One region of the Microbacterium wangchenii genome, then DNA from elsewhere that is predicted to be linked to it. Evidence: predicted binding sites of a transcription regulator. Region 1 holds the regulator's gene; the other holds the start of a gene.
What was found. Region 1 encodes HrcA, which represses chaperone genes, less so after heat shock. Its sites were predicted from a motif close to TTNGCACTCGNNNNNNNCGAGTGCNAA; they were not measured.

Region 2: a site for HrcA is predicted at 3,325-3,351, ahead of groL (chaperonin GroEL). Genes of this name have one in related genera too.

The regions. Positions count from the first base shown of each region.
Region 1 covers NZ_CP038266.1:1,995,683-2,000,750, reverse strand. The annotation lists gene E4K62_RS09600 (winged helix-turn-helix transcriptional regulator) at 1-535, opposite strand, end outside; gene E4K62_RS09595 (DUF899 family protein) at 605-1,327, shown strand; gene E4K62_RS09590 (DUF1990 family protein) at 1,385-2,035, shown strand; gene hemW (radical SAM family heme chaperone HemW) at 2,035-3,252, shown strand; gene hrcA (heat-inducible transcriptional repressor HrcA) at 3,331-4,371, shown strand; gene dnaJ (molecular chaperone DnaJ) at 4,423-5,068, shown strand, end outside.
Region 2 covers NZ_CP038266.1:2,710,584-2,715,651, reverse strand. The annotation lists gene E4K62_RS13110 (nitroreductase family protein) at 1-416, opposite strand, end outside; gene msrB (peptide-methionine (R)-S-oxide reductase MsrB) at 482-889, opposite strand; gene E4K62_RS13100 (DUF2332 domain-containing protein) at 964-1,953, shown strand; gene E4K62_RS13095 (DUF3263 domain-containing protein) at 1,963-2,208, shown strand; gene E4K62_RS13090 (LytR C-terminal domain-containing protein) at 2,240-2,818, shown strand; gene E4K62_RS13085 (cold-shock protein) at 2,952-3,152, shown strand; gene groL (chaperonin GroEL) at 3,390-5,009, shown strand.

The sequences.
Region 1 (5,068 bases):
ATGTGGGGGCGCCGGACGCGGGGAGGCCCGGGGTGACGGTGAGACGCCCATCGGCGGAGGTGACGGCGTAGCCGAACGACGGCGAATCGGTGACGCGCTCGTCGTAGAGCACGAGGGCGAGGGGAGCGACGGACGCGGACGTGGCGGGGGCCATCGTCCGCATCGCGAGCACGACGCCGTCCGGGGTCATCCCACCCTCGGTCTGGGGCTCGGGCCCGCTCGTGTACCACCGGCCGAGCGATTCGAGCACCGGTTCCAGGCCGCGTCCCCAGTCGGTGGCCCGGTAGATCCGGGTGCGCCCGAGATCGGGGAGCACGACCTTCTCGATCACGCCCGATCCGGTGAGCGCACGCAGCCGCTCGGTGAGGACGCTCGGGGTGATGCCGCGCACCGAGGCGAGCAGGTCGGCGAACCGCTTGGGGCTGAGCATCACCTCGCGGGCGATGATCAACGACCAGCGGTCGCCCACGATGTCGAGCGCGTTGGCCGCGCGACAGGCGTCGCCGTGCTCGGCGTAGGTGTGCTTGATCGGCACGTCGGCCTGCCCTCCCGAGATGTCGTCGCAATCTTTACACGACTGGACGATAGGTTTATCGTACGTCGCATGGACGCACCCCGCACACCACTGCCCCCCATCGTCGACGGCGAGGAGTGGGACCGCCGTCGCGCCGTCCTGCTCGCACGCGAGAAGGCGCACACTCGCGAGGGCGACGCGATCGCCGCGGAGCGCCGAAGGCTCCCGATGACGGAGATCGACCCGGTGACCCTGAGGGGACCGAGCGGAGAGATTTCGCTCCTGGACATCTTCGACGGCCGCGACGAACTCGTCGTCTACAAGCACATGTGGTTCGACGGACAGCCGTTCGAGGGGCAGTGCGAGGGGTGCACGATCAGCATCTGGGACTTCCGGGATGCGGTCTACCTCCGCGAGGCCGGGGTGTCGTTCGCCGTCTTCACGGAGGGCCCGTACGAAGAGGTCGCACCGTTCCGGGAGTTCATGGGCTACGTGCATCCCTGGTACTCCACGCGCGGCATCAGCGACCCGGCGATCGCCGGCGGGGGAATGATCGCGTGCTACCTGCGGGACGGTGACCGCGTCTTCCTCACGTACGAGACGTACGGGCGCGGTGTCGAGACGATCATGAGCTCGCTGCACCTGCTGGACCTGACCCCCTACGGGCGCCGCGAGGAGTGGGAGGACTCCCCGGAGGGGTGGCCCGTCTCACCGCACTCGTTCTGGCGCAGCGAGGGGCGGCCGACGGCGCAGTGGACGCGGCCGGGAGTCACGCCCGTGCACAGCCACGAGCACGCCCACGTGCATCCCTGACGCCGCGGCCGGAGCGCTCGCAGACATCACGCGGCAACGCGAAGTAGCCTGGAAGGCATGCGCCGCGGGACTTTTCGAGACGAGACGGTGGACTACGCCGCCGTGGGGGGCACGCAGGCCCCCGACCTCCTCCAGTACCCGCCCGAGCGCTCGATCCCGGCCGAGGAGAGCTGGCGGATCGGCAGCGGCGAAGACCGCTTCACCACCGCGAGCGAGGCGCTGCTGTCGTGGGCGGCGCAGCGGGAGGGCGGGCTCACGATCACCGATGTGCGGCCGGCCCCCGGGCCCATGTACACCGGGGTCGGGTACGACGCCGAGGGCAATCCGATCGCGCCCAGCCGCCTGGAATCCGAGCAGCGGTTCGACGCCGAGGGCATGCCGTTCGTGGCACCGGGGACGACCGTCCGCCTGCACGGACGCGTGCGGCGCCTGCGCGCCGACGCGGAGCTGCGGGTGATCTCCGTCGTCGAGGAGCCCCGCCGGGTCGGGTTCATCCTCGGCACCGTGGGGGATTCCGTCGTGAGCGGCGAGGAGTTCTTCCTGGTGGAGTGGCGCGACAACGACGAGGTGTGGTTCACCGTGCGCGCCTTCGATGCACCCGCCGCGCTGATCTACCGTCTTTATCCGCGTCTCGTCCGCCACCGCCGGCGCGAGCTCTTCCAGCGTTACCTGCGGGCGATCTCGCCGCTGTACGCCACGTCGTCCTGATGGGCGCCGCCCTTCCTCTCGGCGACCCGGCGCCCGCCGACGGCGCGCTTCCGGCCGACCTCCACACGGATGCCGGCGCCGACTTCGGCGTCTACCTGCACGTGCCGTTCTGCCGCGTGCGGTGCGGGTACTGCGACTTCAACACCTACACGTCCTCCGAACTGCGCGGTGCTCGGCAGGACCAGTACGCCGACACGCTGCTGCGCGAGGTCGCCCTGTCGGTCGGCGTCATGGCGGCCGCGGGACCGCTGCGCGCCGCATCCACCGTCTTCCTCGGCGGCGGCACACCCACGCTCCTTCCCGCCGGCGACCTCGCGCGCATGCTCGACGGCGTGCGCGGCGCGTTCGGCTTCGTGCCGGGGGCCGAAGTGACGGTGGAGGCCAACCCTGACACCGTGACGGATGCGGTGGCCGCCGAATTGGCCGCGGCCGGGGTGACCCGCATGTCGATCGGCATGCAGTCCACCCGCCCGCACGTGCTGGCGGCGCTGGATCGCACGCACGATCCGGCCAACGTCCGCACGGCCGTCGCCGCCGCCCGCCGCGCAGGACTGGACGTCAGCGTCGACCTCATCTACGGCACGCCGGGGGAGTCGCTGGAGGACTGGCGCGCCTCGCTGGAGGAGGCGATCTCGCTCGAGCCCGACCATCTGTCCGCCTACGCGCTGATCGTGGAGGACGGCACGAAGCTGGCCCGTCAGATCCGCCGCGGGGAGTTGGCCGAGCCCGACGATGACCTCGAGGCCGACATGTACGAGCTGGCCGACGACCTGCTCGGCGCGGCCGGCCTGGAATGGTACGAGGTCTCCAACTGGGCACGTGGGCCCGAGCACCGCTCCCGTCACAACCTCGCGTACTGGCGCGGCGCCGACTGGTGGGGCTACGGTCCGGGCGCGCACAGTCATGTCTCCGGCCTGCGGTGGTGGAACGTGCGTCATCCCGCCGCGTACGCCGCCCGGCTCGCGCAGGGCACGTCGCCGGCGGCGGGGCGGGAACGGCCGGATGCGGCATCCCGGCGCCTGGAAGAGGTCTTGCTGCGCTCGCGCATCCGGGAGGGCTACCCGGTCGCGGAACTGCTCGGCGAGGGGCGGCACGCCGTGGCCGGTCTCGTCGCCGACGGCCTCGTCGAGGGCGCCGACGCGGTGCGCGGTCACGTCGTGCTCACGCGGCGGGGTCGCCTGCTCGCCGATGCCGTGGTGCGCACCCTCACGCAGTGAGCCTCGGCGGCCGTTCGGACTTCTCCGCTAGAATTGGCACTCAGAGTGTAAGAGTGCCAGTCGGTGGAGAGGAGTGCCATGGTCACCGAACGCGGGCTCCAAGTGCTGCGGGCCATCGTGCAGGACTTCGTCGACACGAGGGAACCGGTCGGCAGCAAGGCGATCGTGGAGCGGCACGCGTTCGGCGTGTCGGCGGCCACCATCCGCAACGACATGGCGCTGCTGGAGGACGAGGAGCTCATCATCGCTCCGCACACCTCCTCCGGGCGCGTACCCACCGACAAGGGCTACCGCGTCTTCGTCGATCACCTGGCCGAGTTGCGTCCGCTCTCCGGGGCACAGCGCTCGGCGATCGCCTCCTTCCTCGACGACTCCGGCGACCTCGACGACCTGCTCGGACGCACGGTCCGGGCCCTCACCCGGCTCACGGGCCAGGTCGCCATGGTGCAGTACCCCTCGTTCGCCACGGCGAACGTCACCCACGTCGAGCTCGTGAGCCTCGGCGGTGGCCGCATGCTCGTGGTCGTCGTGACCGACACCGGACGCGTGACGCAGCGGATGGCCTTCTCCCGCGAAGAGCCCACCGACGCCGACCTCGCGCAGCTGCGCAGCCGCATCGGCGGTCTCGTCGTGGGGCATTCCGTGCGGGATGCGTCGGAGCGACTTGCCACGATCCTCAGCGGCGGCGCGACCCCTGCCGGCGGCGTCGATGCGATGGCGCAGCCGATCCTGCGGGTCCTGGCCGAGGAGCTGGAGGAATTCCGGCAGGATCGCCTCGTCATGGCCGGTGCCGCCACGCTCGCGCGCCGCGAATCCGACTTCCGGGGCAGCATCTACCCGCTCCTGGAGGCGATCGAGGAGCAGGTGACGCTGCTGCGCCTGATGAGCGAGATGGTCGCCGACGATCAGGGCCTGTCGGCGAGTATCGGACGTGAGAACGAGCCGTTCGGCCTGACCGAGGCATCCGTCCTCGTGAGCGATTACGACGCACCCGCCAGCGGCGCCCGCGTCGGGCTGCTCGGTCCCACCCGGATGGACTACCCCTCCAACCTCGCGGCGGTCCGTGCCGTCGCGCACTATCTGACCCGGATGCTCGAAGAGGACGAGAACGGCCGCTGAGGCGCATCCGGTCTCCGAACGATCCCGCTGAGAGCGGGCAGGAAGGCGACTGTGGCTGACCATTACGAGGTCCTCGGCGTCGCGCGCGACGCGGCACCCGACGAGATCAAGCGCGCGTATCGGCGACTGGCACGCGAGCTGCACCCCGACGTCAACCCCGGTGAGGATGCGGCGGAGCGCTTCAAGCTCGTCACGCACGCGTACGACGTGCTGAGCGACCCGGATCAGCGCCGCCGGTACGACATGGGCGGCGACTCGAATCCGTTCGCCGGCGCGGGTGGGGCCGCGGGATTCGGTGGCTTCAGCGACATCTTCGAGACCTTCTTCGGCGGTGCCGGCGGCGGCGGACGCGCCGGCCGGCCCCGGTCGCGGCGCGAACGGGGTCAGGATGCGCTCGTGCGGGTCAACCTGGATCTCGGCGACGTCGTCTTCGGCACGCACCGCGACCTGGAGGTCGACACCGCCGTGCTGTGCGAGACGTGTCAGGGTTCGTGCTGCCAGCCCGGCACATCCGAGGTCACGTGCGACATCTGCCACGGCAGCGGGAACGTGCAGCGCACCGTGCGGAGCCTCCTCGGCAACGTCGTCACCTCGCAGCCGTGCACCACGTGCCAGGGCTACGGGACGACCATCCCGTACCCGTGCGCGACCTGCCAGGGTCAGGGGCGTGTGCGGGCGCGCCGCACCGTGTCGGTGG
Region 2 (5,068 bases), 710 kb from region 1:
TTGCCGAGCCCGTGCGCCTTGGCGACCGCCTTGCTGCGCGTGTAGTGCCCCGTGCGCCAGATGACCCCCCAGCCGGCCTCGTCCAACAGCAGGCTCAGCGTGTGGGCGACGCCCGCGGCCACCGCCTCCTGCTCCCAGCGCGGCACCTTGTCGCTCTTGCGGTAGCTGACCACGATCGCCACGAGCAGCGGCGCGCGCAGCGGCTTGGTCGAGCTGCCGTCCTGGCCGAGCGCCTTGTGGATGGCGCGACCCAGCCGTTCGCGATCCGCGCCGCGCAGCTCGATGAGCCGCCATGGACGCAGCGACGAATGGTCGGCGACGCGTCCGGCCGCCGACACGAGGGCCTCCAACTCGGAGCGCGTGGGCGCCTCGTCGGTCACGCGCGACCACGACCGGCGTGCCCGGACGGCCTCCAACGCGGAGCCCCCGCGCTCGGGGGTTCCGGTGGCCGCCTCGGCGGGCGAAGAGGGCTCGGGGAGGGTCACGCCTCGGACTCGGGAGAGAACTCCAATGCGAGGGAGTTCATGCAGTACCGGTCGCCCGTGGGCGTGCCGAAGCCGTCGGGGAAGACGTGGCCGAGGTGGGAGCCGCAGTTCGCGCAGCGCACCTCGGTGCGCACCATGCCGTGGCTGCGGTCTTCGATGAGCTCGACCGCTTCGGGACGCACCGATTCGTAGAAGCTCGGCCAGCCGCAGTGCGAATCGAACTTCGTCCCGCTCTGGAACAGCTCCGCGCCGCAGGCCGCACACGCGTACAGGCCGGCGCGCTCTTCGTTCAGGAGCTCACCGCTCCACGCGGGCTCGGTGCCGGCCTGACGCAGCACGGCGTACTGCTGGGGGTCCAGCTCGGCGCGCCACTGCTCGTCGGTCTTGTCAACGGAATAGCTCATGGGGGTGTGTCCTCTCTTCCTCCATTCAACCCGAACCCGCGGCACCCCGGTCGCTCGCAGCGGATAATGCCGGAGTGGGCACACCCGAGTTCGACGCCGTGATCGCCCGCTACGACCGCTTCGCGCGGGAGGAGGCGCCCGGCCGCTCGGCGCTGTACGCGGAGTGGGCGGCGGGGGTCGTGGCGGACGCGGCGACGGCGCGGATCCTCACCCGGATCCCCGCGACCCACCGGCAACCGCCGCTCGTCTTCGCCGTCACCCGGATGCTGGGAGCCCCCGAGGCCGCATTCCCCCGGTGGGCGGCCTGGCTGCGGGCGCACGCCGACGAGGTCGTCGCCGAATGCGCGGCCCGCCGCATCCAGACCAACGAACCGCTGCGCTGCGCGGCGCTCCTTCCCGCGCTGAGTCTCATCGAGGGTCCGATCGCGCTGCTGGAGGTGGGGGCCAGCGCAGGGCTGTGTCTGTACCCCGACCGCTACTCCTACCGGTACGAGACGGGGCACGGCGTGCGCCGGATCGACCCTCCCGCAGGTCCCGCGCCGGTGGTGCTGGGCAGCCGGCTGACGGGTGACCCCGCGCTGCGGATGCCGGAGGTGGTGTGGCGGGCCGGGATCGACCTCGATCCGCTCGACGCCCGCGACCCTCGGGATCGCGCCTGGCTGACCGGCCTGGTGTGGCCGGGCGAGGAGGGCCGGCGCGAGCGGGTGGAAGCCGCGCTGGCGGTGGCGGCGGCCGATCCGCCGCTGCTGATCGCCGGCGACGCCGCCGACGCGCTCGCCGCCGCTGCCGCCCGCGCACCGCGGGAGGCCACGCTCGTGGTCACCACCCCGGGGGTGCTCGCCCACATTCCCCGCGCCGGCCGGAGCGCCGTGATCGAGGCGGCGCGGGCGGCGGGCCGGTGGATCACGATCGACGAACCCGCGCTGCACGAGGGCTGGTCATCCGTCCCGGCACCATGGCCGGGGGGATTCGCACTCGCGCTGGACGGCGACATCCTGGCGGCGGTGGATCCACTCGGCGCGTGTGTGGAGTGGCTCCCGGGTGCAGGGCACCACCGGGCTTAGCGTGGAGGAGTGCCCCTCTCCGACCGCGACCGTGCGCTGCTCGCCTTCGAAGCGGAGTGGCGCCGCCACGGCGGTGCGAAGGAGGAGGCGATCCGTGCCGAGTTCGCCATGCCCCCCGCACGGTACTACCAGCTGCTCGGCCGTCTGATCGACACCGCCGAAGCGCTCGAGCACGATCCGCTGCTCGTACGGCGGCTGCGGCGGCTCCGCGACGAGCGCGCCGCGACCCGCGCCGCCCGCGCCGGCGTTCGCTGATCGGGCGGGGACGGCCCGGTAGCATCGGGGGGTGGCTCGAACGACGTACCCGCGCGACCGTTTCGACGACCTCGCCCCCAGCACGGGCCGCGTCGGCGCCCATCGTGCGGAGAATCCGCGCATGCGCGGCGGGATGGTGTTCCTGTGGGCTGCCGTGGCCACCGTCGTCCTCGTCGTGGCCGGCATCTTCGGCTCCCTCGTGATGTCGGGGCGGATCTCGCTGGCACCTGAGCCGGTGCCCACCACCGAGCCGGCCCCCGTCGTCGAGCCCGTCGTCGACACCACCTACCCCGTCCTGGTGCTCAACGCGACGCCGCAAGAAGGGCTCGCAACCCAGATCCGCGATGTCGTCATCACCGCCGGCTGGTCGGCGGATGCGGTCACCGCAGGCGCCGCGGGAGCCACCGATTTCCCCACCACCACCGTCTACTACGCCCAGGAAGCGGACGAGGCGGCCGCGCTGGGGCTGGCCGAGACGATCGGCGGGGCCGAGATCGCGCTGAGCGCCCAGTACCTGCCACCGGACGACCTCGAGACCGAGGAGGACGAGGCCGGGCGTCAGCTCACCGTCGTCATCGGACTCGACCGGGTCGACACCCCCGCGCCCTGAGGCCGTCGCCCGCGTGTTTCCGGGCGGTAAACACTTCGATGCGGGCGTGTCAACAGTTGCCCGGCGAGGGGTCGCGCCCTTCTGCGCCGTGGATACGATGACCTGCGTCCGACAGCATCAGGAGAAGAAGAGCATGGCCCAGGGCACCGTCAAATGGTTCAACGCCGAGAAGGGTTTCGGCTTCATCACCTCCGGCGACGGAGAGGACGTCTTCGTTCACTACTCCAACATCGACATGACCGGGTTCCGGGTTCTCGAGGAGGGGCAGGCGGTCGAGTTCACCGTCGGCGCCGGCCAGAAGGGCCCTCAGGCCGAAGCAGTGCGCGTCCTCTGACGCCGTTCGCGCGCGTCTCGTTCGGAGGCGGCATCGCGCAGTGACTCCCGCGGGCGAGGGCGCCCGGAGTCGCCGCGGGATGCCGCCTCCTTCGCGTTCCCGTGCGCGCGTGCCGAGCGACGCGCGCACACGGTCGCAGCTTGCACTCGCATGGGGCGAGTGCCAGAATGGCTTAGCACTCGTCTTTGTGGAGTGCTAACAGACTGACAGCCCCCATCCGGGAGGGACATCACACATATGGCAAAGATCATCGCTTTCGACGAGGAGGCCCGCCGTGGCCTCGAGCGCGGTCTCAACATCCTGGCCGACGCCGTCAAGGTGACCCTGGGCCCCCGCGGTCGCAACGTCGTGCTCGAGAAGAAGTGGGGCGCCCCCACGATCACGAACGACGGTGTTTCGATCGCCAAGGAGATCGAGCTCGACGACCCCTACGAGAAGATCGGCGCCGAGCTGGTCAAGGAGGTCGCCAAGAAGACCGACGACGTGGCCGGTGACGGAACCACCACCGCGACCGTTCTCGCCCAGGCGCTCGTGCGCGAAGGTCTGCGCAACGTCGCAGCCGGCGCCGACCCCATTTCGCTGAAGAAGGGCATCGAGAAGGCCGTCAAGGCCATCACCGACCAGCTCCTCGCCGGCGCCAAGGAGGTCGAGTCGAAGGAGCAGATCGCCGCCACGGCATCGATCTCCGCCGCTGACCCCGCGATCGGCGAGCTCATCGCCGAGGCGATCGACAAGGTCGGCAAGGAAGGTGTGGTCACCGTCGAGGAGTCCAACACCTTCGGCACCGAGCTCGAGCTCACCGAGGGCATGCGCTTCGACAAGGGCTACATCAACCCTTACTTCGTGACCGACCCGGAGCGTCAGGAAGCGGTCTTCGAAGACCCCTACATCCTGATCGCGAACCAGAAGATCTCGAACATCAAGGACCTGCTGCCGATCGTCGACAAGGTGATCCAGGAGGGCAAGGAGCTCCTCATCATCGCTGAGGACGTCGAGGGTGAGGCTCTCGCGACGCTCGTGCTCAACAAGATCCGCGGCATCTTCAAGTCGGCTGCCGTCAAGGCTCCCGGCTTCGGCGACCGTCGCAAGGCTCAGCTCCAGGACATCGCGATCCTCACCGGCGGCCAGGTCATCACCGAAGAGGTCGGCCTCAAGCTCGAGAACGCCACGGTCGACCTGCTCGGTCGTGCGCGCAAGGTCATCATCACCAAGGACGAGACCACCATCGTCGAAGGTGCCGGTGACACGGCTCAGATCGAGGGTCGCGTGACCCAGATCCGCCGCGAGATCGAGAACACCGACAGCGACTACGACCGCGAGAAGCTCCAGGAGCGTCTGGCCAAGCTCGCCGGCGGCGTCGCCGTCATCAAGGCGGGCGCGGCCACCGAGGTCGAGCTGAAGGAGCGCAAGCACCGCATCGAGGACGCCGTTCGCAACGCGAAGGCGGCCGTCGAGGAGGGCATCGTCCCCGGTGGTGGCGTCGCGCTCATCCAGGCCGGCAAGATCGCGTTCGAGGGTCTGTCGCTCGAGGGTGACGAGGCCACCGGTGCGAACATCGTCCGCGTCGCGATCGAGGCTCCGCTGAAGCAGATCGCCCTCAACGCCGGCATGGAGCCCGGTGTCGTGGCGAACAAGGTCGCCGAGCTCGAGCCCGGCTGGGGCCTGAACGCCGCGACCGGCGAGTACGGTGACCTGTTCGCGCAGGGCATCATCGACCCGGCCAAGGTGACGCGCTCGGCGCTGCAGAACGCGGCGTCGATCGCCGGCCTGTTCCTCACCACCGAGGCCGTCGTCGCCGACAAGCCGGAGAAGGCTGCGGCCGCCCCGGCCGACCCGACCGGCGGCATGGACTTCTGAGTCCGCTCCGCGTCTGACGCACAGAAGGGCCCCCTCTGCGGAGGGGGCCCTTCTGCCGT